DNA from 4 places in the Kocuria sp. WN036 genome. Region 2 is predicted to be linked to each of the others. Evidence: riboswitches for the same ligand, from Rfam matches in the RefSeq annotation. Region 2 holds a riboswitch; each other region holds the start of a gene.

The links. Region 2 has a riboswitch for S-adenosylmethionine ahead of CK505_RS07965 (acyl-CoA dehydrogenase). Riboswitches for the same ligand answer to the same signal wherever they lie in the genome.
Region 1: another riboswitch for S-adenosylmethionine. It lies ahead of CK505_RS00360 (methylenetetrahydrofolate reductase); the one in region 2 lies ahead of CK505_RS07965 (acyl-CoA dehydrogenase).
Region 3: another riboswitch for S-adenosylmethionine. It lies ahead of CK505_RS00185 (cobalamin-independent methionine synthase II family protein); the one in region 2 lies ahead of CK505_RS07965 (acyl-CoA dehydrogenase).
Region 4: another riboswitch for S-adenosylmethionine. It lies ahead of CK505_RS17255 (O-acetylhomoserine aminocarboxypropyltransferase/cysteine synthase family protein); the one in region 2 lies ahead of CK505_RS07965 (acyl-CoA dehydrogenase).

What each region holds. Positions count from the first base shown of each region.
Region 1 is NZ_NSKF01000001.1:68,054-74,996, forward strand. It holds gene CK505_RS00330 (DUF202 domain-containing protein) at 1-139, shown strand, start outside; gene CK505_RS00335 (adenylosuccinate synthase) at 232-1,518, opposite strand; gene CK505_RS00340 (amino acid permease) at 1,760-3,163, shown strand; gene CK505_RS00345 (VOC family protein) at 3,246-3,662, opposite strand; gene CK505_RS00350 (SRPBCC family protein) at 3,665-4,162, opposite strand; gene CK505_RS00355 (helix-turn-helix transcriptional regulator) at 4,166-4,519, opposite strand; SAM riboswitch class I at 4,785-4,891, shown strand; gene CK505_RS00360 (methylenetetrahydrofolate reductase) at 4,962-5,888, shown strand; gene metE (5-methyltetrahydropteroyltriglutamate--homocysteine S-methyltransferase) at 5,945-6,943, shown strand, end outside.
Region 2 is NZ_NSKF01000009.1:118,649-125,591, reverse strand. It holds gene CK505_RS07980 (FAD/NAD(P)-binding oxidoreductase) at 1-518, shown strand, start outside; gene CK505_RS07975 (LLM class flavin-dependent oxidoreductase) at 900-2,270, opposite strand; gene CK505_RS07970 (MFS transporter) at 2,267-3,682, opposite strand; gene CK505_RS07965 (acyl-CoA dehydrogenase) at 3,686-5,035, opposite strand; SAM riboswitch class I at 5,148-5,242, opposite strand; gene moeB (molybdopterin-synthase adenylyltransferase MoeB) at 5,413-6,588, opposite strand; gene CK505_RS07955 (thiazole synthase) at 6,585-6,943, opposite strand, start outside.
Region 3 is NZ_NSKF01000001.1:36,182-43,124, forward strand. It holds gene CK505_RS00175 (IclR family transcriptional regulator) at 1-443, shown strand, start outside; gene CK505_RS00180 (3-hydroxybutyrate dehydrogenase) at 547-1,311, opposite strand; SAM riboswitch class I at 1,504-1,607, shown strand; gene CK505_RS00185 (cobalamin-independent methionine synthase II family protein) at 1,621-2,823, shown strand; gene CK505_RS00190 (cobalamin-independent methionine synthase II family protein) at 2,864-4,081, shown strand; gene CK505_RS00195 (MFS transporter) at 4,328-5,737, shown strand; gene CK505_RS00200 (thiamine pyrophosphate-binding protein) at 5,875-6,943, shown strand, end outside.
Region 4 is NZ_NSKF01000044.1:10,671-17,613, reverse strand. It holds partial or broken gene CK505_RS17275 (biotin/lipoyl-containing protein) at 1-231, opposite strand, end outside; gene CK505_RS17270 (alpha-ketoacid dehydrogenase subunit beta) at 234-1,283, opposite strand; gene CK505_RS17265 (thiamine pyrophosphate-dependent enzyme) at 1,280-2,455, opposite strand; gene CK505_RS17260 (Lrp/AsnC family transcriptional regulator) at 2,697-3,149, shown strand; SAM riboswitch class IV at 3,262-3,383, shown strand; gene CK505_RS17255 (O-acetylhomoserine aminocarboxypropyltransferase/cysteine synthase family protein) at 3,421-4,749, shown strand; gene CK505_RS17250 (cystathionine gamma-synthase) at 4,758-5,945, shown strand; gene CK505_RS17245 (tellurite resistance/C4-dicarboxylate transporter family protein) at 5,999-6,943, opposite strand, start outside.

The DNA.
Region 1 (6,943 bases), on a different contig from region 2:
GCGCCCCCGCTACGTCCGCAGCGCCCGCGGCATCGTCGAGGAGGGCACGGAGCCGGAGGTCGGCGCCGTGCTGGCGACCTCGGCCGCGATGCTCGCCCTCGGCGCCCTCGGCATCTGGGTGGTCCTGGTCCTCGTCTGAGCGTTTCCCTGCCTGCCCGCGAGGTCGCACGTGCCGGCGACCGGGGCGCTCGAGGTCGCCGACGCGTGCAACCGCGCGGAGGAGAGGAGGGATCAGTTGATGAGGTCGCGCACCACGATGGTGTCGTCGCGGTCCGGGCCCACGCCGATCGCGGACATCCGGGTGCCGCTCATCGACTCGAGCGCCTCGACGTAGGCCCGGGCGTTCGCCGGCAGGTCCTCCAGGGTGCGGCAGCCGGTGATGTTCTCCTCCCACCCGGCGAAGTGCTCGAAGATCGGCTTCGCGTGGTGGAACTCGGTCTGGGTCATCGGCATCTCGTCGTGCCGGACGCCGTCGACGTCGTAGGCCACGCACACCGGGATCTGCTCGATGCCGGTGAGGACGTCGAGCTTGGTGAGGAAGTAGTCGGTGAAGCCGTTGATCCGGGAGGCGTGGCGGGCCATCACGGCGTCGTACCAGCCGGTGCGGCGGGGACGGCCCGTGTTGACGCCGAACTCGCCGCCGGTGGTGCGCAGCTGCTCGCCCATCTCGTCGAAGAGCTCGGTGGGGAACGGCCCGGCGCCCACGCGGGTGGTGTAGGCCTTGATGATGCCGATCGCCCGGGTGATGCGGGTCGGCCCGATGCCCGAGCCCACGGACGCGCCGCCCGCGGTGGGGTTGGAGGACGTCACGAACGGGTAGGTGCCGTGGTCGACGTCGAGGAAGGTCGCCTGGCCGCCCTCCATGAGCACCACCTTGTCCTCGTCGAGGGCCTGGTTGAGCAGGTAGGTCGAGTCCACGATCATCGGGGCGAGCCGGTCGGCGTAGCCCAGGAAGTACTGCACGACCTCCTCGACGTCGATGTCCCGGCGGTTGTAGAGCTTCACGAGCAGCTCGTTCTTCTGCCGCAGCGCGCCCTCGATCTTCTGCCGCAGGATCGACTCGTCCAGGACGTCCTGGACGCGGATGCCGAGCCGGCCGACCTTGTCCATGTAGGCGGGCCCGATGCCGCGGCCCGTGGTGCCGATCGCTCGCTTGCCGAGGAAGCGCTCCGAGACCTGGTCCATCGTCTGGTGGTACGGGGCCACCAGGTGGGCGTTCGCGGAGACGCACAGCCGGGAGGTGTCCGCCCCGCGCGCCTCGAGGCCGTCGATCTCCTCGAAGAGGGCCTGGGGATTGACGACGACGCCGTTGCCGATCACGGGGACGGCGTTGGGGCTCAGGATGCCCGCCGGCAGGAGCTTGAGCTCGAACTTGTCGCCGCCCACCACCACGGTGTGCCCCGCGTTGTTGCCGCCGTTGGGCTTGACCACGTAGTCCACGCGGCCTCCCAGCAGGTCGGTGGCCTTGCCCTTGCCCTCGTCGCCCCACTGGGCGCCGACGATCACGATTGCTGGCATTGAACGACTCTCCTGCCTGGATGGAACGGGACTTCTCCCGCGGGCCCCGGCGGAGGCGCGCACCGGCCGGGCACGACAACGCCCCTGCGTCGGCCCGCTCCCACCCGCGCGACCGGGACGGCGCGACGCCGGCAGGAGGAGACCCAGGGGCTCGTACCGTGCAAGTCTAGCGGGCCGTGACCCGGGACCGGCATCCGCCGCCCCGTCCGGCGGCCACCGCGGTCCGATACCCTCGATGCTCATGAGTTCCCCTTCCACGTGGACCCCGGGCGGGTCCCCGTCCTCCGCGCCCGCGGCCGCCCCGGGCACCCACCTCAAGGCCCGGCACCTCGTGATGATGGCCCTGGGCAGCGCGATCGGCACCGGCCTGTTCATCGGCACGGGCGCCGCGATCCGCACCGCCGGGCCGGCGGTGCTGCTGTCCTTCCTGGTGGCGTGCGTGCTGCTCGTGCTCGTGATGCGGGCGCTGGGCGAGATGGCCGCCGCGGATCCGTCCCCCGGCGCGTTCTCCACCTACGCCGAGAAGGCCATGGGCCGCACCGTGGGACGCACCCTCGGCTGGCTGTGGTGGGCGCAGATCGTGGTGGTGGTCGCGGCGGAGGCCACGGCCGCGGCCCAGCTGCTCGCGGAGCTGTGGCCGGTGGCCGAGCAGTGGGTGCTGGCGCTGCTGTTCATGGTGGTGTTCACGGCGATCAACCTGGTGCGGGTGCGCACGCTCGGGGAGACCGAGTTCTGGTTCGCGCTGATGAAGGTGCTCGCGGTGCTGGCCTTCCTCGCGGTCGGGATCGCCGTGCTCCTGGGCCTGACCGAGGAGCCCTCCCCGGGGCTCGCGAACCTCACCGCTCACGGCGGCTTCCTGCCCCACGGCCCGACCGGGGTGGCCGCCGCGCTGCTCGTGGTGGTCTTCGCGTTCGGCGGCACGGAGCTCGTGACCATCGCCGCCGCGGAGACCGAGGACCCGCAGCGCAACGTGGCCCGCGCCGTGCGCACCATCCTGGTCCGGATCCTCGTCTTCTACGTGGGCGCCGTGACCGTCATGGTCCTGGTGCTGCCGTGGAACGACGAGCAGCTCTCGGTCAGCCCGTTCGTGGCCGTGCTGGAGACCGCCGGGGTGCCCGGCGCGGACGTGCTGATGGCCGTGGTCATCATCCTGGCGCTGCTCTCGGCCCTCAACGCGAACATCTACGGCGCGTCCCGGATGCTCTGGTCGCTGGCCCGCCGCGGCTCGGCGCCGCGGGCCTTCGCCGACGTCTCCGACCGCGGGGTCCCCCGGAGCGCGGTGGTCGTCTCCGTGCTCTTCGGCTTCGCCGCCGTGGTGCTGAACTACCTGTGGCCCGAGACCGTGCTGCTGTGGATGCTCAACACCGTGGGCGCGACCTGCCTGGTCGTCTGGGGGCTCGCGCTGGTCTCGCAGATCGTCCTGCGCCGCCGCGCGGACCGGGACGGCACCGAGCTGCCCCTGCGGATGTGGGCCTTCCCGTGGCTGTCGTACCTGGCGCTGGCGCTCCTCGCCGGGATCGTCCTGCTCGGGCTGCTCGACGGCGCCGTGCGGGGCCAGCTCCTGCTCACGGCCGGGCTGGTGGCGCTCATCGCCCTGGCCTCGAAGGTGCTCGGCCGCCGGGCCGAGCACGCCCCGCAGGACTGATCCGGCGGAGCCGCGGCTCCGCCGGGGCCACGGGCACAGGACATGCCGCGGTGCGCGGCCGTCGCCGGCGCCGGTGACGGTGTCAGAGGCGGTGCTCCGGCGGGATCAGCGGGCGCTCGGCGCGGACCCGCAGCTCCTGGACCGCCCACGAGTTGCCGTCGGGGTCGCTGAAGCCGAAGACGGTGCCGCCGTCCCGCTCGTCGAGCACCGTGATCCCGCTCACCTCCACGCCCCGGGACAGCAGCTCCTCGCGGGCCGCCCGGGCGTCCGCGACCACCAGCTGGAGCCCGCGCAGGGATCCGGGGGCCATCTCCCGGTGGGCGGGGAGGTTGCCCACCACGATCGAGCAGCCGGACCCGGGCCGGGTCAGCTGGGCGATGTCCATCTGCTCGGTGGTGGTGTGGTGGTCGAGGTGGAAGCCGACCTGGTCCCGGTAGAACTCCACGGCCCGGTCGACGTCGCGCACCGGCACCAGCACCACCTCGAGCGTCCAGTCCACGGTCAGACCCCGCCCTGCGCGGTCCGCCCGCCCAGCAGCTCCTCGAGCCGCTCGTAGCCCTCGGCCACGCCCTTCTCCATGCCGGATCCGACCATCCCGTCGCGGGCCTCCTGGGACGCGTGGACGGTGTGCCCGCGCAGCCGGCACCGGCCGTCGCCCAGGTCCTCGAAATGCAGGTACTCCAGGTCCACGGCGTCGGGCCAGTCCTCGTACTCGAAGGTCTGGACCACGAGCTCGTTCTCGCGCACCGTGTGGAAGACGCCGCGGAAGGCGTACTCCTCGGTGCTGTCCTCGCCGCGCTGGACGAACCGGTAGGCGCCGCCGGGGCGGAACTCGAAGCCGTCGATCCGGGTCCGCAGCCCGCGCGGCCCGATCCACTGCCGGAACAGCTCGGGGTCGGCGTGGGCGCGGAAGACGTCGGCCACGGGGTGGTCGAACTCGCGCTCGAAGTCGATGAAGGGCAGGCCGTCGGGGACGGTCAGGTGCAGTGCGTGTCCCATGGTTCAGTCCTGGGTGTGCTGGCCGCGGTCCGCGGCTCGGGTGTCGAGCACGGCGTCGAGGCGGCGGAACTGCTCCTCCCGGACCAGCCGGTACCGGTCGATCCACGCGGTGAGCGCCTCGAGCCGTGCGGGGTCCAGGTGGACGGGCCGGCGCTGGGCGTCACGGGTGCGCGTGACGAGCTGCGCCTGCTCGAGGACCTGGATGTGCTTCGAGACCGCCTGGAGGGAGATCGCGAAGGGTTCCGCCAGTTCGGTGACCGTGGCCGGTCCGCGGCTGAGCCGGGCGACGATGCGGCGGCGGACCGGGTCGGCCAGGGCCAGGAAGGCCCTGTCGAGCTCGTCGTCGCCGGGGTCCACGGTGTTTGTCAACTGATTCCTTGATCAACCTGTTGGTTGTCAAAGACTAGGCCGCCCGCCCCGGCCCGGCAAGACCCGAGACCGGATCGTGACGGACCCGGACCTGCGCTCCGCATGGGCGTCGCCGCCGGTGCGTCGCCGCCGGTGCGTCGCCGCGCGTCCGTGTTGCGTCCTGTGACGCCGCGGTCGTCACAGTCGGCGCACCGGCGTCTTCTGGGCGCCCGCACTTGGCAGCGCGGCGGGGCAGCCGCTGGAATGGGTCCTGCATCTATCCAGAGCGGCCGAGAGACCTGGCTCGTCGACGCCGCAGCAACCATCCGCGCCCCCGCCACGGGGTGCACGGAACGGTGCTCCCGCCAGGACCGATGGAGCTGTCGCAGCCTCCCGGGTCCACTCCGGGACGGCTGCTGCCCTCCCTCGGGGTGACCCTTGGAGGAAGAACGTGACACCACGCCCGACCGCCCGGCCGGCGCCGCCGTCCCTGTCCTACGAGCTCTATCCGCCGCGCAGCGCGGCGAGCGCCGACACGCTGCTGCGGACCATCGAGGAGCTCGAGCCCACCCGTCCCGACCACGTCTCGGTGACGTACAGCGGGGACGAGCAGCGCCGGGACAGCTCGCTCGCCCTGCTCGACCACCTCCTGGCGCGCACGAGCCTGCGGCCCCTGGCCCACCTGACGTGCGTCGGCAGCACTCGGGCCGAGCTGGAGCAGACCGTGGCCGCACTGGTCCGCCGCGGCGTCCGGGGCGTCCTGGCCCTGCGCGGCGACCTCGACCCGGGGGCCGAGCCGGGCGAGCTGCGGCACGCCGGCGAGCTCGTGGAGCTCGTGCGCGAGGTCGAGCAGCGCCACACCGCGGCCCTGGCGGCCGGCCGGCTCGCCGTGGGCGTGGCCGCCTACCCGACCCGGCACCCGGAGTCGCCGTCCTTCCGGCACGACGTCGAGGTGCTGCTGGCCAAGCAGCGCTCCGGGGCGGACTTCGCGATCACGCAGGTCTACTTCCGCCCGCAGCGCTACGAGCGCCTGGTCGCGGCGGCGCGGGCGGCCGGGGTGACGATCCCGATCGTCCCGGGGATCATGCCGGTCACCGACCCGCGGCGGCTCCGGACGCTGTGCCGGCTGGCGGGCCTGGCGCCCCACCCGGGCCTGGCCGCCGCGCTGGAGGACGCGCCCGGTCCTGCCGAGCGGCACCGCGCCGGCGTGGCCTTCGCGGCGCGGCTGGCCCGCGCCGCCCTGGACGCCGGCGCCCCCGGGCTGCACCTCTACACCTTCAACGAGCACGGGGCCGCGCTCGACCTGCTGGAGCACGTGGACCTCCCGCGCGTCCCGCACGTGCCCGTCGCGCTCGAGGACCTTCTGCTCCCCGCCTGAGCACGCGCCCACCCACCGTTCCGCACGACCCCTCGACACCTCTTCAGGAGACCACCATGACCACTGTCCCGTTCCCCGCCGCCACCATCACCGGCTACCCCCGGATCGGCCGCCGCCGCGAGCTGAAGAAGGCCCTGGAGGCCTACTGGGCCGGGCGCTCGACCCGCGAGGAGCTCGAGTCTGCGGCCGCCGACCTGCAGCTGGCGACCCACCGCCGGCTCGTGGAGCTGGGCCTCGGCGCCCGGGACTCGTCCCTGCCCGCGGCGTTCCCCCTCTACGACCAGGTCCTGGACACCACCGTGGCCCTCGGGGCGGTGCCGGCCCGCTTCGCCGATCTCGCCGACGCCGAGGGCCGGCTCGGCCTCGACGCGAGCTTCGTGCTGGCCCGCGGCGACGCCGGGCGCGCTCCCCTCGAGCTGACCAAGTGGTTCGACACCAACTACCACTACCTCGTGCCCGAGATCGGCCCGGAGACCCCGCTCCGCGCCACCGCCGACCGGCTCGTGGCCGACGTCCGCCGTGCCGCCGCGCACGGCTTCACCGTCCGCCCGGTCCTCGTGGGCCCGGTGTCCTTCCTCCTCCTCGCCAAGGCCGACGACGACGCCCCCGCGGGCTTCGACCCGCTGCAGCGGCTCCCCGAGCTGCTGCCCGTGTACGCGCGGCTGCTCCAGGAGCTCGCCGCCGCCGGCGCGGACTGGGTGCAGCTGGAGGAGCCGGCCCTCGTGGCGGACCAGGACGTCACCGGCGAGCAGCTCGCCTCGTCCGTGTGGGACGCCTACACGGGCCTGACCGCCGTGACCGGGCGCCCGCAGCTGTTCGTCACCACGTCCTACGGCTCCCCCGGGCCGCTGCTGCACCCGCTGGCCTGCTCCGGGGTGGAGGCCCTGCACCTCGACCTCGTCAAGGGCGCCGCCCCCACCGCCGAGGAGCTGGAGCTCTTCCGGGGCGAGGACTCCGCCGTGCTCGTGGCCGGCGCCGTGGACGGGCACAACGTGTGGCGGGCCGACCTGGCCGGCCGGCTCGACCAGCTCGCGGAGCTGGCCCGCGGGGGCGCC
Region 2 (6,943 bases):
CCGGCTCCCGCCGACTGCGGGCCACGGTCGACGGGACGCCGCGGGATCTGTCCTACGACCTGCTGCACCACAGCCCCGCCCACCGGGCCCCGGCCTGGATCGCCGACGCGGGACTGGGCGTCGCGCCGGGCCCGGGCGCCGCTTGGGCCGGCTACGCGGACGTGGATGCGCAGACCCTGCGCCACCGCCGTGTGCCCACCGTGTGGGCCTGCGGGGACGCTGCCGCGCTGGGGACCGCCTCGTCCGGCGGGGCACTGCGCCACCAGACGAAGATCCTCACCGAGAACCTCCTGGCCGCCCGTGACGGCCGGGATCCCACGGCCTCCTACGACGGGTACACCGTGACCCCCGTGACGGTGCAGCGGGGCCGGGCCGTGCTGGCCGAGTTCGACCGGGACAACGAACTGGCGCCCAGCATCCCCGGCGTGCCGCTGCTGGCCCCGAAACGCGCCTCCTGGTTCTTCGACCTCGAGGTCCTCCCCCGGCACTACTGGAACGTGATCCTCCGGGGCTTCTAGTGGACCATGTGTGCACACATCCGTGGCGCCTCGTTCCCCGCTCCGATGGCACCTGATGGCCCGCGCCTCCAGTCGTCGCAGCATGAGCCGGGAGAAATGAGGGTCGGACGTCGGGAGGCGCCCCGAGGAACAAGATTCATGCATCTGCACAGGATTGTGCACCGCGATATTACCGTCTGGTACTTTTCGGGTAGCACCGGCCCCCACGCCGGTGCAGTGACCCCCATGATCCGTTCCCCGGCGGTCGGGGGTCGCCTTCTGCGCCTCGGCGCGGCGAAGCGCCCCTGCCCTCTCCCGGGCAGGAGCGCTCCGTGCCGAGGAACCGGGACGGCGGACAGCCGTCCCGGGCCGGTCGAGCGGCGAACCCCAAGAGCCCTGCGGTCACCGGCGGTAGGAGGCCCCGCGGTGGTCGTCGGCCAGCCTCGGCCCGGCGCCCGCCAGCGCCTCGCGCAGCGTCCTGCCGGCGGGCAGAGCCCCGGGCTCCGGCAGCAGGCCGCGGCGCCGCAGCTCCGGCGACACCATCGTGGTGAACCGCTCCAGGTCCGCCGGCCGCACGGCCGCCGAGATGTTGAAGCCGTCCACGCCGGCCTCCTCCCGCCAGCGCTCGAGCTCGTCCGCCACGGTGCCGGGGGCCCCGGCGATGACGGGCCCGCGGCCGCCGATGGCCACGAACTCGGCCAGGTCCCGCACCGTCCAGGTCCGGTCCGGGGACAGCGAGGTGAACGCCGCGAGCGCGGACTGGTTGGCGTCGGTGGCCACGTACTCGAGCGGCGCGTCGGGGTCCGCCCCGGCCAGGTCGACGCCGGTCCAGCCGCCGAACAGGGACAGCGCTCCCTCGATGTCCACGTGCCGGCGGTATCCGTCGAGCCTGGCGTGGGCCTCGTCGTCGGTCTCGGCGACCACCACGGTGGCCATGGCGAAGGTCTTCACGGCGTCCTCGGCCCGTCCCTGCGCGGCCAGTTCGGCCCGGACGCCGTCGGTCCACCGGCGCACGAGCTGCGGGGTGTTGCCGATGAAGAAGATGGCCTCGGCGTGGTCCACGGCGAACTGCTGTCCGCGCTTCGAGGCGCCGGCCTGGAACAGGAACGGGGTGCCCTGGGGTCCGGGGTGGGCCAGCGCCTGGCCGGGCACGGAGAACCAGGTGCCCTCGTGGCCGATGGCGTGCACAAGCTCCGGGTCCACGAAGACCCCGGCGCCGGCGTCGGCCTTCACCGCCCCGGGCTCGAAGGAGCCCTCGAGGAGCTTGTACATGACCTCCATGTACTCGTCGGCGCGGTCGTAGCGCTCGTCGTGCGGGATCTGCCGGTCCATGCCCAGGTTCCGGGCGGCGGAGTCCTGGTAGGAGGTCACCACGTTCCACGCCACCCGGCCGCGGGTGAAGTGGTCGAGGGTCGCGAAGGTGCGGGCCAGCAGGTAGGGGGCCTCGTAGGTGACAGAGGCGGTCACCCCGAAGCCGAGCTGCTCGGTGGCCGCGGCCATCGCCGGCACCGCGACGAGCGGGTCGAGCACCGGGTACTGCACTCCCCCGCGGGCCGTGGCCTCGGCCCCGCCCCCGTACACGTCGTAGACGCCGGGGACGTCCGCCAGGAACAGCGCGGTGAAGCCGCCCTCCTCGAGGGTGCGGGCCAGCGACGTCCAGTACTCGAGCGTGTCGAAGCCGGCGACCCCGGCCTCCGGGTGGCGCCACAGTCCCGGTGACTGGTGCACGGGCACCATCATGTCGAAGGCGTTCAGCAGCAGGGGGCGGCTCATACGGTGGTCCTCTCGGGGGTGGTCCGGGTGGCGCTCGCGGCGGCGGGGGTCGCGAGGGCCGGGGCGGCCGCGGTCCGGCCGGCGTGCAGATCGGTGAGTTCGGTGCCGCGCTGGTCCCGGGCGGGATCCTTCGCGGCCAGGGCGGCGACGACGGAGAGCACGGCCAGCACGGAGAGGTAACCGGCGATCAGCCACGGGGTGTCCCCGCCGGCGGCGAAGAGCAGGGCGGCGATCAGCGGCATGAGCCCGCCGCCCAGGACGGTGCCGACCTGGTAGCCAAAGCTCACGCCCGAGTACCGCACGTGCACGGGGAACTGCTCGGCGAACCAGGCCGCCTGCGGTCCGTAGACCGCGTCGTGGACGAGGTTGATGCCGAGGATGACCACGAGCGGCAGCAGGGCGAGCGGGCCGGCCTCGAGGAAGGCGAACAGCACCCAGCCGAAGACGCCGATCGCCGCGTAGGCGGTCACCGAGACGACCTTCCGGCCCACCCGGTCGGACAGCCAGGCCCAGAACGGGGTGGAGAACAGGCCGATGGCCGAGGCGATCATCACCGCGGTCACGCCCGCGGCGCTGTCCCCGCGCACGTCCCGCAGGTAGGTCAGCATGTAGACCGTCACCAGGTAGTAGACGGCGTTCTGGGCCAGGCGCAGGCCGATCGTCACCAGCACCGGGCGGCGGTGGTGGACCAGCAGCTCCCGCAGGGGGGCCTTGGCCACGTTCCCCGAGGCCCGGTGCTCCAGGAACTCCGGGGCGTCGGCCACCCCGAGGCGGATCCACAGGCCCACCGCCACGAGCAGGGCCGAGAGCAGGAAGGGGATGCGCCAGCCGTAGGCGGCGAACTGCTCCTCGCTCATGACGTTCTGCACGATGAAGAACGCGCCGGTGGCCAGCAGCATGCCGGCGGAGGAGCCGATCTGGGTGAAGGACCCGAAGAACCCGCGGTGGCGGGCCGGTGAGTGCTCCACGCTCAGCAGCGCGGAGCCGCCCCACTCGGCACCGGCGGACAGGCCCTGGAGGATGCGCAGGACCACGAGGCCGACGACGGCCCACCAGCCGATCACCTCATAGGTGGGCAGCAGGCCGATCAGGGTGGAGGCCACGCCCATGAGCAGCAGCGAGGCCACCAGCAGGGCCTTGCGGCCGATCCGGTCCCCCAGGTGCCCGGCGATGATCCCGCCCAGGGGCCGGGCGATGACCCCGACCGCGAGCGTGGCGAAGGACGCCACGATGCCGCCGAGCTCGGTGGCCATGGGGAAGAACTGGACGTTGAAGACGAGTGCGGCGGCGGTGCCGTAGAGGTAGAAGTCGTACCACTCGATGGTGGTCCCGGCGAAGGCCGAGGCCAGGACGCGCTTCTTGCCGTGGACGATGCTGCTGCGTCCCGGGGCGGCCGTGGTCGTGGTGCTCATGCGTCAGGCTCCTGGGGTTCGGTCGGCGTCGGTCGCGGCGTCGGTCGTGGCGTCGGTCTTAGCGACAGTTCTTGCGTCGCCGATGGCGTTCAGGCCCTCGGGCAGGGTGCCGTTGATGAGGTAGTCGCCGAGGGCGCGGGCGCGGAAGGCGATCGGGTTGTGAGTGGCCACGGTCTGGGCGTTGCGCCAGTGCCGGTCCAGGCCCTTGGCCGTGGACGTGGCGGAGGCGCCCACGGTGAGGAACAGGTCCTGGGCCGCGCCGAGCGCCAGCTCCGGCACGGTGACCTGGGCGTGCTCCACGGCGATCTCGGACTCGTGCAGCGCCGCCGGGAGGGTCCCGGTGAAGTCCGGCCGGTCGGCGCCGGCCGCTGCGGCGGCGGCGATCCCGGCGTCCAGGGCACGGGCGGCGTGCAGGACGGTGGCCTCGGCGGCGAAGGCCTTGGCGGAGATCCGTCCGGTGGCCTCCTGGATCAGCGGGTCGTCGCGGAACGGCAGGCCGAGCCCGGTGTTGAAGGTCCGCCGGCGTCCGGCGATGGTCTCCACCGCGTCCCTCCGGGCCGCCCGGGCGATGCCGGCCAGGACGGCCAGCAGCACGAGCTGGAAGAAGGCGGCCTCGTGGACGGCCTCCGCGCTGCCGGCGGTGCGGTCCAGCACGGCGTCGTCCGGGACGCGCACCCGGTCGAAGACCGCGGTGCCGGTGCCGGTGAGCTTCTGTCCGAAGCCGTCCCAGTCGTCCTCGAGCACCACGCCCTCGGCGTCCGTGGCGACGACGGCGAAGCGGCGCCCGTCGCGGCCGTCCAGGGCGGCCGAGACGCGGGTGTAGTCACAGAAGACGGAGCCGGTGGCGTAGAACTTCCGGCCGGTGAGCTCCCAGCCCTCGGGGGTCCGGCTCAGCACGGTGTTCAGGGTGCCCAGCGCGTTGCCGCCCTTCTCCGTGGAGGCGTTGCCCACGGTGGCCCCGGCCAGCACCCGCGGGTACCACACCTCCTGGAGCTCCCGGGGCAGGAAGCGCAGGGACTCCACGAAGCCGTGGTGGGAGCGGTAGAGGTGGGCGATGTTGGAGTCGGCCTCGGCCAGGTCGACCAGCAGCCGGGTGAAGTCCTCGAGGCTGACCCCGGGGCCGCCGTGGGCCGCCGGGACGCGCAGGGCACCGAACCCGGCCCGGTCCAGCCGGCCGACCTCCGCGTAGGGCAGCGCGCGCCGGAGGTCCCGGTCCAGGGCGCCGGCGGCGATCTCCGCGAACAGCGGCCGGAAGTGCTCCCGCAGCCCGGCGTAGTCCCCGGGCAGGCCGGCGGCGAGGTCCGTGCCGGCGCGGGGATGGGCGGTGGTCTCCTCGACCGTGCTCGGGGTCATGCGGTGGTCCTCTCGGTCGCACCGAGGATTGCCGGTCGGCCGGTCGCGCCGGGGCGGGTCCGGTGGCGGCAGCGCCGGAGGCTGACGTCACGGACCGACTGCAGATCCGGGATCTCCATCGGTTCTGGCATGAGCACCCTGACCCCGGAGGAGGGCGGGTTGCTGCGGCGTCGTCGAGCCAGATCTCTCAACCGCTCTGAATGGGGCGCTTGCCATGGGACCAGACAGCCCGGTCCGGGACCAACCGGATGACGCGCGCACGTCATGGAATGTCACGACGGCGTCACAGACCGTCACGTCCTCCGCAGTGGTGTATCGGCCTGGATCAGGAGAGCGGATGAGGAGTCCGGCACAGGAGTTCCGCGCAGGAGCCCGTCTCAGTAGACCGGCTGGTCCGGCTCCACCTGCGCCACCCAGGCGAGCACCCCGCCCTCGAGGTGGCGGACCCGCTCCTCCCGCCCGGCGTAGAAGGACCGTAGCGCGGCGAGCGCGGTCGCGGAGCGGGCCCCGGCCTTGCAGTGCAGCACGAGGTCAGCGCCGCGGGCCTCCGGGGGCAGGGCGTCCGCGCCGCGGTCCAGGATCTCCTGCAGGGGCACGGGCACGGCGCCGTCGATGGCCACGAGCTCCCGCTCCCAGTCCTCGCGCACGTCCACCAGGGCGAAGGACGCCTCCCCGCGCTCCCGGCGCTCGAGCAGCCGGGCCAGCTCGGCCGCCCCGACGGTCTCGGAAGCGTCCGCGCCGGGCAGCGCGCAGACCGCGGCGGGCCGGGCCACCGCGGTGACCGGGGCGGCGTCGGGATCCGGGGTGAGCCGCATCTCGCGCCAGGTCATCGCCAGCGCGTCGTGCAGCAGCACCCGGCCGAGCAGGGGCTCCCCGGTGCCGGTGACGAGCTTGACGGCCTCGGTGACCATGACCGCGCCGACGGTGGCGGGGAGCATGCCGAAGACCCCGCCCTCGGCGCAGCTGGGCACCTCGCCGTCCGGCGGGGCCTCGGGGTAGAGGTCCCGGTAGGTGGGCCCGTGCCCGGCCCAGAAGACGCTGACCTGCCCCTCGAAGCGCAGGATGGAGCCCCACACGCAAGGCGTGCCGGTCAGGGCGGCGGCGTCGCTGACCACGTAGCGGGTCGCGAAGTTGTCGGCGCCGTCCAGGACCAGGTCGTACCGGCCGATGATGTCCACGGCGTTGTCCGCGTCCAGCCGGACGGGGTGGATGCGGACCTCCACCAGCGGGTTGAGCGCGGTGACGGCCTCGGCGGCGGAGACGGACTTGGGGCGGCCGACGTCGGCGGTCGTGTGCACCACCTGGCGCTGCAGGTTGGAGACCGCCACCACGTCGTCGTCGACGATCCCGAGGGTCCCGACCCCCGCCGCGGCGAGGTACTGCAGGGCCGGGGACCCGAGCCCCCCGGCGCCGACGACGAGCACGCGGGCGTTCCGCAGCCGCCGCTGGCCGAGGGTCCCGATCCCGGGCAGGGTCAGGTGCCGGGCGTAGCGCTCGAGCTCCTCGCGGGTCAGTTCGGGGCCGGGCTCCACGAGCGGGGGCAGCGGGCTCACGGCCGCTCCCCCACGGGCGCCCAGTCCCCGCGCGGCACGTCCGCCGGGCCGTCAGCCGGCCCGGCACCGGCGGCGTCCGTGTCGATCCGCCCGGCCATCGACGAGGACGCCTGGGCGTGGCGGCGGGCCGGGATGCGCCCGGCACCGGCGGCGAGCCGGCCGGCGAGCACGGCGTGGCGCATCGCGGTGGCCATCGCCACCGGGTCCTGGGCGCGGGTGACGGCGCTGGCCAGCAGCACGGCGTCGCAGCCCAGCTCCATGGCCAGGGCGGCCTCGGAGGCGGTGCCGATCCCGGCGTCGAGCACCACGGGCACGGACGCCCGGGAGGCGATGAGCTCGATGTTGTGCGGGTTGA
Region 3 (6,943 bases), on a different contig from region 2:
GCGGGCTGGAGACGGTCTGCCTGGCGCGCGTGGAGGGCGCCTTCCCCATCCGCTCCCACGTCCTCTACGAGGGGCTGCGGCTGCCGCTCGGCGTGGCCTCGGCGGGGCTGGCGGTCCTGGCCCACCTCCCGGACGCGGAGGTGGACCGGGTCCTCGCGGCCACGGCCGGGGCCCGCGCCGAGTGGGGCCCGCTGCACACGCCCGAGCGGATCCGGGAGCTGCTCGCGGACGTCCGGCGGGAGGGCTTCGCCGTGAACCCGGGGCTGATCGTCGAGGGCAGCTGGGGCATGGCCGCCGCGGTCTTCGACGCGACGGGCGCGCCGGTCTACGCGCTGAGCCTCACGGGCATCGAGCCCCGGTTCAGCGGCGAGCGCCGGCAGCTCCTGGGCCGGGCCCTGCTCACGGAGGCCCACCGGCTCTCCCGGGAGCTGGGTCACCGCTGAGCGACCCGGACCGGCGGCGGACCGTCCGGACCACCAGGTCAGTCCGGGCCGCCGGGGTGTCCGGACGCGGCGCCGCAGTGCGCCGCCGCGGCCCGAGGCGGGCTCAGCGCGCCGTCCAGCCGCCGTCCATCGTGTAGGAGGCCCCGGTGACCATGGACGCGTGCGGTCCGGCCAGCCACGCGACCAGGCTGCCGACGTCCTCCGGGTCCACGAGCTTCTTGATCGGCGTCTCGCCGAGCATGATCCGCTCCACCACCTCGGACTCGGGGATCCCGTGCACCCTCGCCTGGTCGGCGATCTGCTTCTCGACGAGCGGGGTGCGCACGTAGCCGGGGTTGATGCAGTTGCTCGTCACCCCGTGGGCCGCGCCCTCCACCGCGACGGTCTTGGACAGCCCCTCCAGGCCGTGCTTCGCCGAGACGTAGGCGCTCTTGTAGGGGGACGCCCGCAGCCCGTGCACGGAGGAGACGTTGATGACGCGCCCCCAGCCCCGCTCGTACATGTGCGGCAGCGCGGCGCGCACCAGCAGGAACGGGGACTCCAGCATCAGCACCAGGATCCGGTGGAAGTCCGCGGGGTCGAACTCCTGGAGGGGGGCGACCTTCTGGATGCCGGCGTTGTTGACCAGCACGTCGACCTCGAGGCTCAGCTCGGCGAGCGCCGCGGTGTCGAGCAGGTCGACGGCCCACGCGCGGCCGCCGAGCTCGTCCGCGACGCGCTGCGCCCCGGCCTCGTCGACGTCGGCCACGACCACGTGCGCGCCGGAGCCGGCGAGGGCCCGGGCGGCGGCCAGGCCGATGCCGCTCGCGCCACCGGTGACGAGCGCCGTGCGGCCCTCGAGGTCCTGCTGCTGGGGCGTCTGGGACATGGGGGTCCTTCCTCTGGTCCGTCGTGCCCGCGGGGTGAGGGGCACGGATCACCGCCACGGTATGTGATCCAGGCCATGTTCGCGAAGGACAGCTCCTCCCGGGAGTGCGCGCCGGGTCGCGTCACACGGCGTCATGTCCGTCATCCGGGCGCCGAATGGCGCAGCGCGCACGGGTGCGCTTGGATGACAGGGTCACCATCCAGAGCGGCCGAGAGATCTGGCTCGACGACGCCGCAGCAACCCGGGCGACGGCATCCCCGTCCCGCCTCCGGTGCTACCGCCAGGACCGATGGAAAGGACGCACGACCCATGCTGCGAAGCGCCGACCGCATCCGCACGACCCACGCCGGGTCCCTCCCGCGCACCCCGGCGCTGCTCGAGGCCAACCGGGCGAAGGGGGCCGTCCCGGAGGCGGAGTACGACCGGCTCCTGCAGGACTCGGTGGTCGACGTGGTCCGCCGACAGCGCGAGCTCGGGATCGACGTGGTCAACGACGGCGAGTACGGCCACGTCATGGCCGCGGAGGTCGACTACGGCGCGTGGTGGCACTACGTCTTCGCCCGGATCTCGGGCCTCACCCCCGGCGACGTGGACCTGTGGGAGCAGGAGCCGCAGCGCTCCTCGCCCGGCAGGGTGGTCCTGACGAGCTTCGGGGACCGCCGGGACCGCCGGCTCTTCCACGAGGCGTACACGGACCCCTCCTCGGGCATCACCACGGGCAAGCAGGCGCCGTTCCCGAAGATCACCGGGAAGCTGGAGTACACGGGCCACGCGGCGCTGGAGGCGGACATCCGCAACCTCAAGGCCGGGCTGCAGGCCACGGGCGCGAGCGAGGGCTACCTCGCCGCGCTGTCCCCGGGCTCGTGCGCGCGGCTGGAGAACACCCACTACGCGGACGAGGACGAGGTGCTGACCGCCTGCGCCGAGGTGATGCGCGAGGAGTACCGGGCGATCACCGACGCCGGGCTGATCGTGCAGATCGACGACCCGTCCATCGCGGAGAACTGGGACCAGGTCAATCCCGAGCCCGACGTGGAGGACTACCTCGCGTTCACCCGCAAGCGGGTCGAGGCCCTCAACTACGCCCTCGAGGGCATCCCGGAGGAGCAGGTGCGCTTCCACCTGTGCTGGGGCTCCTGGCACGGCCCGCACACCACGGACCTCGGGTTCGAGCACCTGGTGGAGCTCATGCTCTCCATCAGGGCCGGCGGCTACAGCTTCGAGGCCGCCAACGCCCGGCACGAGCACGAGTGGAAGGTCTGGCAGGACCACGAGCTGCCTGAGGGCAAGATCATCATCCCGGGGATCGTCTCCCACGCCACCAACGTGGTGGAGCACCCGGAGCTGGTGGCCGACCGGATCGAGCGCTTCGCCCGCCAGGTGGGCCGCGAGAACGTGATCGCCTCGACCGACTGCGGCCTGGGCGGGCGGATCCACCCGCAGATCGCCGCGGCGAAGCTCGAGACCCTCGCCCGCGGGGCCGAGCTCGCCTCCCGCCGGCTCTGGTCCTGACCGGCCCCCGACCTTCCCGCAGACCCTCAGGAGGACACGCATGACCATGCAGAACACCGACCACGTGCAGACCACCCACGTGGGCTCCCTGCCGCGGACCCCGCGGCTGCTCGAGGCCAACCAGCGGCACGCCGAGGGCGCCATCACGTTCGAGCAGCTCACCGACGAGCTCGCCGTGGGCGTCGAGGACGTGGTGCGCCGGCAGCGCGAGAGCGGCGTGGACGTGGTCAACGACGGCGAGTACGGGCACACGATGTCCAGCGCGGTCGACTACGGCGCGTGGTGGAACTACTCTTTCTCCCGCCTCGGAGGGCTCACCCCGACCGACGAGGACCGGTGGGCGTCCACGGAGAAGAGGCGCTCCTCGCCCGGCCACATCGTGCTCACGAGCTTCCCGGACCGCCGGGACCGCGAGCGCTTCCGGGAGGCGTACGAGGACCCGGCGTCGGGCATCCTCACCGGGCGCTCCTCGACCACGCAGCCCAAGATCACCGGGCCGCTGACCTACACGGGACAGGAGGCCGTGGCCTCGGACGTCCGCAACCTCCGGGCGGCCATGGCGGCCACCGGGGCGCAGACCGGGTTCGTGGCCGCCCTCTCCCCCGGCTCCGCCGCGCGCGTGACGAACGAGTACTACAGGACCGACGAGGAGCTCGTCTACGCGTGCGCCGACGCGATGCGCGAGGAGTACCTGGCGATCACGGACGCCGGGCTGACCGTGCAGATCGACGACCCGTCCATCGCGGAGTCCTGGGACCAGATCAACCCCGAGCCCACGGTCGAGGACTACCTGGCGTTCACGCGGCTGCGCGTCGAGGCGCTCAACCACGCGCTGCGGGGGATCCCCGAGGAGCAGGTCCGCTTCCACCTGTGCTGGGGCTCCTGGCACGGCCCGCACACCACGGACCTCGAGCTGAAGCACCTCGTGGACCTGATGCTGACCATCAACGCCGGCGGCTACACCTTCGAGGGCGCCTCCGCCCGGCACGCCCACGAGTGGAAGGTCTGGAAGGACCACGCGCTGCCCGAGGGCCGCGTGATCATCCCGGGCGTGGTCTCCCACTCGACGAACGTGGTGGAGCACCCGGAGCTGGTGGCCGACCGGATCGAGCAGTTCGCCTCGGTCGTGGGCCGCGAGAACGTCGTCGCGTCGACCGACTGCGGTCTGGGCGGGCGCCTGCACCCGCAGATCGCCTGGGCCAAGCTCGAGTCCCTCGTCGAGGGAGCGCGCCTGGCCACGGAGCGGCTCTACCGCTGAGCCGCATCCCGGCGTCCCCGACGCCCCTGCCGCGCCGCCGGGCCCGGTCCTCCTGCGAGGGCCGGGCCCGGCGGTTTCCATCCCCGGTGGTCTGTGTCACATTAGTGATACATGGTTTGATTATTCCGTCCGGAGGGTGACAGGCGTCACTTCCGCCCGTAGTATCGCAATGCAATACCGAACGTTCGGTCATGATGCGTTCGGTTCCGCCGCGGACGTCGCCGTCCCCGATTCCCTGGAGATCCCATGGCGCACCCATCCTCCGCCCCGGCCGGGCGGCACGAGATGTCGCGCGAGGAGCGCAAGGTCCTCGCCGGCACCCTCGTGGGCACCACCATCGAGTGGTACGACTTCTTCATCTACGCCCAGGCCGCGGCCTTCGTCCTTGCGCCGCTGTACTTCGCGCCGCTGTCCGAGGAGAACGCCGGCCTCGCCCAGGTGGTCGCGTGGGCCTCCCTGGGCATCAGCTTCCTCTTCCGCCCGCTGGGCGCGGTGGTCGCCGGCCACCTCGGCGACAAGTACGGCCGCAAGATCGTCCTGGTCCTCACCCTGGTGGGCATGGGTGCCGCGACGATGCTGATCGGCATGCTCCCCACCTACGCGACGATCGGCATCTGGGCCCCGATCTTCCTGGTGCTCCTGCGCATCATGCAGGGCTTCTCGGCCGGCGGCGAGTGGGGCGGCGCGGCCCTGATGTCCGTGGAGCACGCCCCGCGGAACAAGCGCGGGCTCTTCGGCGCCTACCCGCAGATCGGCGTGCCGCTGGGCATGCTGCTCGCCACGTCCTTCATGTTCGCCCTCACCTCGATGATGTCCCCCGAGGACTTCCAGGCCTGGGGCTGGCGCATCCCGTTCCTGTCCTCCGTGGTGCTGATCGTGGTCGGCTACCTGATCCGCAAGACCGTCGACGAGTCCCCGGTCTTCAAGGAGATGCAGCTGCGCAAGAAGGAGTCCTCCGCTCCCCTGGGCCAGCTGTTCAAGCACCACAAGAAGCCGGTCACCCTCGCGGCCCTGATCTTCGCCGCCAACAACGCCGCCGGCTACCTGGTGATCGCGTTCTTCGCCTCCTACGGCTCCAACGTGCTGGGCATGCCGCGCTCGCAGACCCTCATCGCCTCCCTGATCGGCGGCGTGGGCTGGCTCGTCTTCACGATGTTCGGCGGCTGGATCTCGGACCGGATCGGGCGCGTGCGCACCTTCCAGATCGGCTACGCCATCATCATCCTGTGGGCCGTGCCGATGTGGTTCCTGCTGGACACCGCGTCCCTGCCGCTGTTCGCCCTGGCGATCGTGATCCTCACCGTGGGACTCGGCCCGTCCTACGGCCCGCAGTCGGCGCTCTACGCCGAGATGTTCCCGGCCCGCGTGCGCTACTCGGGCGTCTCGATCGGCTACGCGTTCGGCTCCATCATCGGCGGCGCGTTCGCCCCGATGATCGCGCAGCTGCTGCTCAACGAGACCGGGATGTCCTGGACGATCGGCGTCTACATCGCCGGCATCGCGATCGTCTCCTTCATCGCCGTCTCGATGGTGCCGAAGGACATCCAGGAGATCGACCTGCACGTCGAGGAGGTGCACGAGGACTACGTCGCCGAGCACCCCGAGGCCGCCGAGATCCTCGCGGCCGCCCAGGCCGCCGAGAAGCAGCGCGACTGAGCGCCGCCCCGGCCGAGGACCGAGCCGCCCGCCGGCACCCACGGGTGCCGGCGGGCGGCTCCGCTCGTGCGGGCACCCCGAGCACACCCCGCTCCCACCCCGGGCTCCCACCGGAGCCCCGCCGAAAGGACTCCTCCATGACCACCGGCCTCCTGCTCCCCACGGTCTCGACGGCCGTGGCCGACGTGCTCGCCGAGCGCACCGACCACCTGTTCGGCCTGATGGGCAACGGCAACGCGCACCTGATCAGCTCGCTGACCTCCCGCGGCTTCGGCTTCACCTCCGCCCGGCACGAGTCCGCCACCGTTGCCATGGCCGACGCCTACCACCGGGCCACCGGGCGGACCGGGGCCGCCACGACCACCTACGGTGCCGGGTTCACCAACACCTACACCGCCCTGGCCGAGGCGCGGCTGGCCCGGATCCCCCTGGTCCTGGTCGTCGGCGACGCCCCGACCACCGGGCGGCGGGCCTTCGACGTCGACCAGACCACCGCGGCCGCCGCCGCCGGGGTCACCACCCTGGTCGCGGCCCCGGACAACGCGACCGCGATCACCCACCGGGCCTTCGACCTCGCCGCCCAGACCGTGCAGCCGGTGGTGCTGGCCCTCCCCTACGACCACGCCACCGCCCCCCTCACCAAGCAGACCGTCCTGGAGCCGCTGCCGGTCAAGCCCACCTTCACCGCCTCCACCGAGGACCTCGACCGCATCGCCGGGCTGCTGCGCGCCGCGAGCAGGCCCCTGATCCTCGCCGGGCGCGGAGTGCTCCTGGCCGGGGCCACCACCCCGCTCACCGAGATCGGGGACCGGCTCGGGGCGCTGTTCATGACCTCCGCCATGGCCACCGGGGTCTTCGGCTCCCCGTGGGACCTGGGCATCGCCGGGGGCTTCACCCGCGCCCACCGTCTGGAGCTCGCCCGGCAGGCCGACGTCGTGCTGGTCGCCGGGGCATCGCTGAACGCCTTCCAGCTGCGCTACGGCACGCTCTTCGCCGAGGGCACCCGGGTGATCCGCATCGACAACGAGCCCGAGGACCGCACGCCCCCGGTCACCGACTACGTGCGCGCGGACCTGGGACCGTTCCTCCAGGGACTCACCGGCCGGATCTCCGCCGCCGCCCCGGAGAACACCTGGCGGGCGGCCGCCCCGGAGGTCGCCACCGACGCCTTCCGCGGCTCCGCCCCGGTCGAGGACCCGGCCGAGT
Region 4 (6,943 bases), on a different contig from region 2:
GACGGAGATCAGCGGCGCGCCGACGTCGAGGGTCTGCCCCGAGGCGCCGTGCAGCTGGTGCACGGTCCCGGCGAAGGGGCAGGGCACCTCCACGGCGGACTTGGCGGTCTCCACCTCGGCGATCGGCTGGTCCACGGCGACGGTGTCGCCCACCTGGACGAGCCAGCTCACGAGCTCGGCCTCGGTCAGTCCCTCGCCGAGATCCGGCAGGGTGAACGTCTTCACGGTCATGGTCAGTCCTCCCACTGCAGGTCGTCCACGGCGTCGAGGATGCGGTCGACGCTGGGCAGGTAGTGCTCCTCGAGCTTGGGCGCCGGGTACGGGATGTCGAACCCGGTCACGCGGCGCACGGGCGCGGCCAGGGAGTGGAAGCAGCGCTCCTGGACGCGGGCCACGATTTCGGCGGCCACGGACGCGAAGCCCGGCGCCTCGGCCACGACCACCACGCGCCCGGTCTTCCGCACCGACGCGGCGACCGTCTCGTCGTCGAACGGGACGATGCTGCGCAGGTCCACGACCTCGAGCGAGCGTCCCTCGGCGGCGGCGGCCGCGGCGGCCGCCACGGCGGTCGGCACGGACGGCCCGTAGGCCAGCAGCGTGGCGTCCTCGCCGGCGCGGGCGACGACGGCGCGGCCCTCCCGGCGCTCGGGCGCCCCGTTCTCGTAGCGGTCCCTCAGCTCGGCCAGGTCCACGGGGGCCTTGGACCAGTAGAGCTTCTTGGGCTCGAAGAACACGACGGGGTCGTCCGAGTCGATCGCCTCGCGCAGCATGACGTAGGCGTCCTCGACCGTGGCGGGGGTGAACACCTTCAGGCCCGGGGTGTGGGCGTAGTAGGCCTCGGAGGAGTCGCAGTGGTGCTCCACGCCGCCGATGCCGCCGGCGTAGGGGATCCGGATGACGATCGGCAGGCGCACGGCGCCGCGGGTGCGGTTGTGCATCTTCGCGATGTGCGAGGCGACCTGCTCGAAGGCAGGGTAGGCGAAGGCGTCGAACTGCATCTCGATGACGGGGCGCATCCGGTTCATCGCCATGCCCACGGCCATGCCGGCGATCCCGGACTCGGCCAGCGGGGTGTCGAAGCACCGGGTGCGGCCGAAGCGCTTCGTCAGCCCGTCGGTGATGCGGAAGACGCCGCCGAGGGTGCCGACGTCCTCGCCGAAGACGACGACGGCGGGGTCGGCGGCCAGCGCGTCGGCCAGGGCGGTGTTGAGCGCCTGGGCGAAGGTGGCGGGCTTGACCGCCGGGGCCTCGCCGGCCGGGGCGGGGGCGTGCAGGGTGCTCACTGTCCGGTCTCCTCTCGGGCGAGCTCGGCGGCCAGGAACTGCTCCTGCTCGGCGAGCTGCGGGGTCTGCTCGGTGTAGACGTGGCGGAACAGCTCGAGCGGGTCGATCTCCACGTCGGCGTTCATGCCGTCGCGCAGGGCCGTGGCGACGTCCTCGGCGGCGGCGGCGATGCGCTGCTCCGCCGCGTCGTCGAGCACGCCCTCGGCGCCGAGGTAGGCGCGCATCCGGGTCACCGGGTCCTTGGCGATCCACTCCTGCACCTCGGCGTCGTCCCGGTAGCGGGTGGCGTCGTCGGCGTTGGTGTGCGCCTGCATGCGGTAGGTGTGCGCCTCCACGAGGAGGGGCTCGGACTCGGAGCGGGCCAGGTCCACGGCGCGCCGCAGGGTGGCGAGCAGCGCCACGAGGTCGTTGCCGTCCACGCGCTCGCCGGCCATGCCGTAGCCGACCGCCTTGTGGGCGAGGCTCGGGGCCGCGGACTGCTGGGACAGGGGCACGGAGATCGCGTAGCCGTTGTTCTGCACGAAGAACACGACCGGCAGCTTGAACACGGCCGCGAAGTTCAGGGCCTCGTGGAAGTCGCCCTCGCTGGTGGCGCCGTCCCCGCACATCGCCAGGACCACGGTGTCCTCGCCGCGCAGCTTGGCGGCGTGGGCCACGCCCACCGCGTGCAGCAGCTGGGTGGTGAGCGGGGTCGACTGGATGCCCACGTGGTGCTCGTGCGGGTCGTAGCCGCTGTGCCACTCGCCGCGGAAGATCGCCATGACCTGCATCGGGTCCACGCCCTTGGTCATGACCGCCACGGTGTCCCGGTAGGTGGGGAACAGCCAGTCGCCCTCCTCGAGGCACAGGGCGGCCGCCACCTGGCAGGCCTCCTGGCCGTGGCTGGACGGGTAGACGGCCATCCGGCCCTGGCGGACCAGCGCGGAGTTCTGGTCGTTGACCCGCCGCCCGACCACCAGCTTCTCGTAGGCGCCCAGCAGGACGTCCGGCGCCGGCAGCGGGTACTCGTGGCCGGGGCCGGTGCCCTGCTCCTCGGGGGCGAGCAGCCGCCCGCTCGGGTCGACCATGCGGATCTCGCCGCGGGCCGGGAGCATGTACTGCTCCGGTGTGATGCCGAAGCTCTGGGAGGCCCGGAGGATCGGGTCCTCGGGGGTCTCGACGGTCTGGCTCATGGTGTCCCCTCGGTCGGTCCCCGGTGCGGCCGCGGTCCGGGGAGGGCAGGAAGGTGGTGCGGCTCTGTCTCCCCAGTATGGGAACCGGGCATGGTTCGTATCCACAGAGCGGGGAAAATGCAGAAGTCTGAGACGGACAGTGCACTGCGCGTGGACGAAATGTTCTAGTGTGGCGTGGAGCACACGCATTCGTCCGACACGTTCCGGGCCCCGCGCCCGACCCGCCCCGAAGGAGCCCGCCGTGCCCTCGACCCCCGTGCCGCTGGACGAGACCGACCGGAAGATCCTCGCGGAGCTGTCCCGGGACGCGAGGCAGTCCGTGACGGCGATCGCCGCGGCCGTGCACGTCTCCCGCGCCCACGCCTACGCCCGGATCAACCGGCTCCGGGACGAGGGGGTGATCCTGCGCTTCAGCACCGTGATCGACCCGGTCCGGGCGGGCCTGCAGGCCTCCGCGTACGTGACGCTCAAGCTCCAGCAGAACACCTGGCGGGAGCTGTGCGCCCAGCTCCAGGCGATCCCCGCCGTGCACCACATCGCCCTGGTGGGCGGGAACTTCGACGTCATGCTCCTCGTGCGGGCCGTGGACACCGTGCACCTGCGGCAGGTGATCTTCGAGCACGTCCAGCAGCTGCCCGGCGTGGTGGACACCCAGACGTTCCTGATCTTCGAGGACATCGACACCCGGGCCTGACGCGAGGGCCCGCGCCGGGCCCGGCGCGCACGGCCGGCGTCACGAACCGTCACGGTCGTCATCTTCCGACGCGGAGGGACACCCACTACCTCTGCGCATAGTGTTGTTCCAGCTTCACGAGACGTGACCGCCAAGCTCCGACTTGGTCACGCACCAACCCCATGCTCATTGGGTGGTTCGGATGAGGAAGCGGCCTGCATCTTCCGCGGCGTGCCCACCGGGCCCGCGCGGATGACCGGTGCGGGTAAGAGCAAGGCACAGGAGCAGCGCCATGTCCATCCCCGTGACCGACCACGACCTCGCGACCCGGCAGATCCACGCCGGCACCCACGACCAGGTCGTCCAGCGCACCCTGACGGTGCCGATCTACCAGACCGCGGCCTTCGAGTTCCCGGACTACGAGGCGGCCCGGCAGATGTTCGCCCAGACCCGGGCGGGCTTCACCTACACGCGCACCGGCAACCCCACGGTGGCCGTGCTCGAGCAGCGGATCAGCGACCTCGAGGGCGGCGCGGGCGCCGTGGCGACCGGCTCGGGCCAGTCCGCCGTGGCCGTGGCGCTGCTGGCCCTGCTCGGCCAGGGCGCCGGGAAGCACCTCGTGGCCTCGGAGAAGCTCTACGGGGGCACGGTGGACCTGCTCACCGACTCCTTCGCGGACTACGGCATCGAGGTCTCCTTCGTGGACCCCACCGCCCCGGGGGCGTGGGCGGCGGCCGTGCGCCCCGACACCCGCGCGTTCCTGCTCGAGTCCATCGGCAACCCGCTGGCCACCCTCCCGGACCTGCCCGGGATCGCCGACGTCGCCCGGGCCGCCGGGGTGCCCGTCGTCGTCGACAACACCCTCGCGTCCCCGGCCCTGTACCGGCCGCTGGAGAAGGGCGCGGACATCGTGGTGCACTCGGCCACCAAGTTCCTGGGCGGGCACGGCAACGCGCTCGCCGGGGCGGTCGTGGACGGCGGGACCTTCGACTGGTCCGCCCGGCCGGACAAGTGGCCGCAGTTCACCCAGGCCCGCGCCCGCTGGGGCGGACTCAGCCTCGTCGACAAGTGCGCCGCGGCCAGCCCCTACCTGCACCTGGTCCGGGCGAAGTACGTGCACGACCTCGGCACCACGCTCTCCCCGTTCAACGCCAGCCAGATCCTGCAGGGCACCGAGACCCTCGACCTGCGCGTGGCCCGCCACACGGCCTCGGCGCTGGCGGTGGCCGAGTTCCTGGCCGGGCACCCCGCCGTCGCCCGCGTCCACCACCCCGGCGTGCCCGGGGACCCCGGCGCCGGGATCGCGGCCCGGGACTTCCCGCGCGGGACCGGCTCCGTGTTCTCCTTCGACCTCGCCGCCCCGGACGGCGCCGTGGGCCCGTTCATCGACGCGCTCCGGCTGTTCAAGCTGGTCGCCAACATCGGGGACACCCGCAGCCTCGTGGCCCACCCGGCGGCCATGACGCACTGCCGCCTGACCCCCGAGCAGCGCCGGGCCGGCGGGATCGCCGAGACCACGATCCGGCTCTCGATCGGCCTCGAGTCCCCCCAGGACCTCGTGGCCGACCTCGGCCAGGCCCTCGACACCGTCGTCACCACCGTCCAGACCACCCGGAAGTGAGCCCCGCCATGACGTCCCCCACCGAGACCCGCACCCGCCACCGGGGCTTCACGACCACCGCCGTCCACGCCGGCCAGGAGCCCGACCCGCTGACCGGGGCGGTCATCCCGCCGATCTACCAGACCTCCACGTTCGCCCAGGACGGGATCAACGTGCTGCGCGCCGGGCACGAGTACAGCCGCGGCTCCAACCCCACCCGCAGCGGCTTCGAGGAGCAGCTCGCGGCCCTGGAGCGCGGCGAGCGGGGGTTCGCGTTCGCCTCGGGGATCGCGGCCGAGGACGCCCTGCTGCGCGCCGTGCTGCGCCCGGGCGACCACATCGTGCTCGGCGCCGACGGCTACGGCGGCACCAACCGGCTGATCACCCGGGTCCTCGCCCCGTGGGACATCGGGCACACGCCCGTGGAGATCACGGACCTCGACGCCGTCCGGGCGGCCGTGCGCCCCGGCGCCACGAAGGTGCTGTGGCTCGAGACGCCGTCCAACCCGCTGCTCGGCATCGCCGACGTCGCGGCGTGGGCGCAGCTGGCCCGGGACGCCGGGGCGCTGCTCGTCGTCGACAACACCTTCGCGTCCCCGTACCTGCAGACCCCCCTCGAGCTCGGCGCGCACGCCGTGGTGCACTCCACCACGAAGTACATCGGGGGGCACTCCGACGTGCTCGGCGGCGCCGTGGTCGTGGGCGCGGCCCAGTGGCGCGGGGCCCCGCTCGCCGAGGCGGTCGGCTTCCAGCAGTTCGCCGCCGGCGCCGTGGCGGGCCCCCAGGACAGCTACCTGGCCGCCCGCGGGCTCAAGACCCTGAGCCTGCGGATGGAGCGCCACCAGGACAACGCGCAGCGGATCGCCGAGTGGCTCCTGGAGCGCCCCGAGGTCGCGCAGGTGCTCTACCCCGGGCTGCCCGGGCACCCCGGCCACGCGCTCGCCGCCGCGCAGATGCGCGGGTTCGGCGGCATGGTCTCCTTCCGGCTGACCGGCGGGGAGGCCGCGGCCCGTGCGGTGGCGGAGGGCACCCGGCTGTACTCGCTGTCGGTGAGCCTGGGCGGGGTGGAGTCCCTGATCTGCTACCCCTCGGAGATGACGCACGCCTCCGTGAAGGGCACCGTGCTGGCCGTGCCCGTGGACCTGGTGCGGCTCTCGGTGGGCATCGAGGACGTCGAGGACCAGTTGGAGGACCTCGAGCGCGCGCTCACCGCCTGACCGGTCCTTTCCGCCCGGTCGGCTGCGCCGCCGGCGCCGCCGGTTCCGCCGGGTCAGCGGGCGGCGCCCGGTCCGCCCCCTGGGTCCGGCCTGACGGATGCGTCCGGCTCCGGCCAGGCCGGAGCCGGATCCTCCCGGCCGAGGAGCAGCCGGCGGACCAGGTGCACGAGCATGGCAGTGAACACCATCGCCCAGGCGCTCAGGGCCACCCACAGCCAGACGGCCCCGACCAGACCCACGATCGGCAGGTCGTCCGCGCGGCCCAGATAGATGCTGGCCACGGCGTACATCCCCAGCGGGAAGACCACACTCCACAGCGAGGACTCGTAGCGCAGCGGCACCCGGTGCACGCGGTGGCGCCACCACCCGGCCGCCACCAGGGCCGGGATCAACCAGGTGGCGAAGGCCCAGAAGACCAGGCCCAGACCCGCCACGAGCCCGCGGACCACGGCGACCATCGGGGTGTCGGACATCTCCACGATCCGGGAGGCCGCCAGCACGGTGATGGCGCACGCGCCCATCGCCACCCAGTACGGCGGGGTCAGGTCGACCGGCCGCAGCGGATAGAGCATCATGCGCAGCGTCACGAGCACGCCCGCCGCGGCGTAGAGGAACAGCCCCACGGACCAGCCGGCGACCGCGACGACGGAGAGCACGTGCCGCCAGGCGTCGCTGCCCACCACCGGGTCCAGGGCCGCGGCGGCCACGGCCACGGACTGGCTGGCCACCACCCAGATGAACCAGGTCCCGTTGGCGGTGCTGACCACGGGGCGGGTGCGCCGGGAGAGCACCGCGCTCCACGGGACCACGTAGCCGAGGCCCAGCCATACCGCCCCCGCGAGTCCTAGGAGCGCGGCCGTGGCCCCGTGCCAGCCCGTCGTCGCGAGCCGGGACGCCAGCACGTTCGTGCCGGCCACGAAGGTGAAGAAGCCGAACGCGCGGCGAGGGTCGAGGAACTCCACGACGAACTCTCGCCGGAAGACGGCGAACCGCCAGAC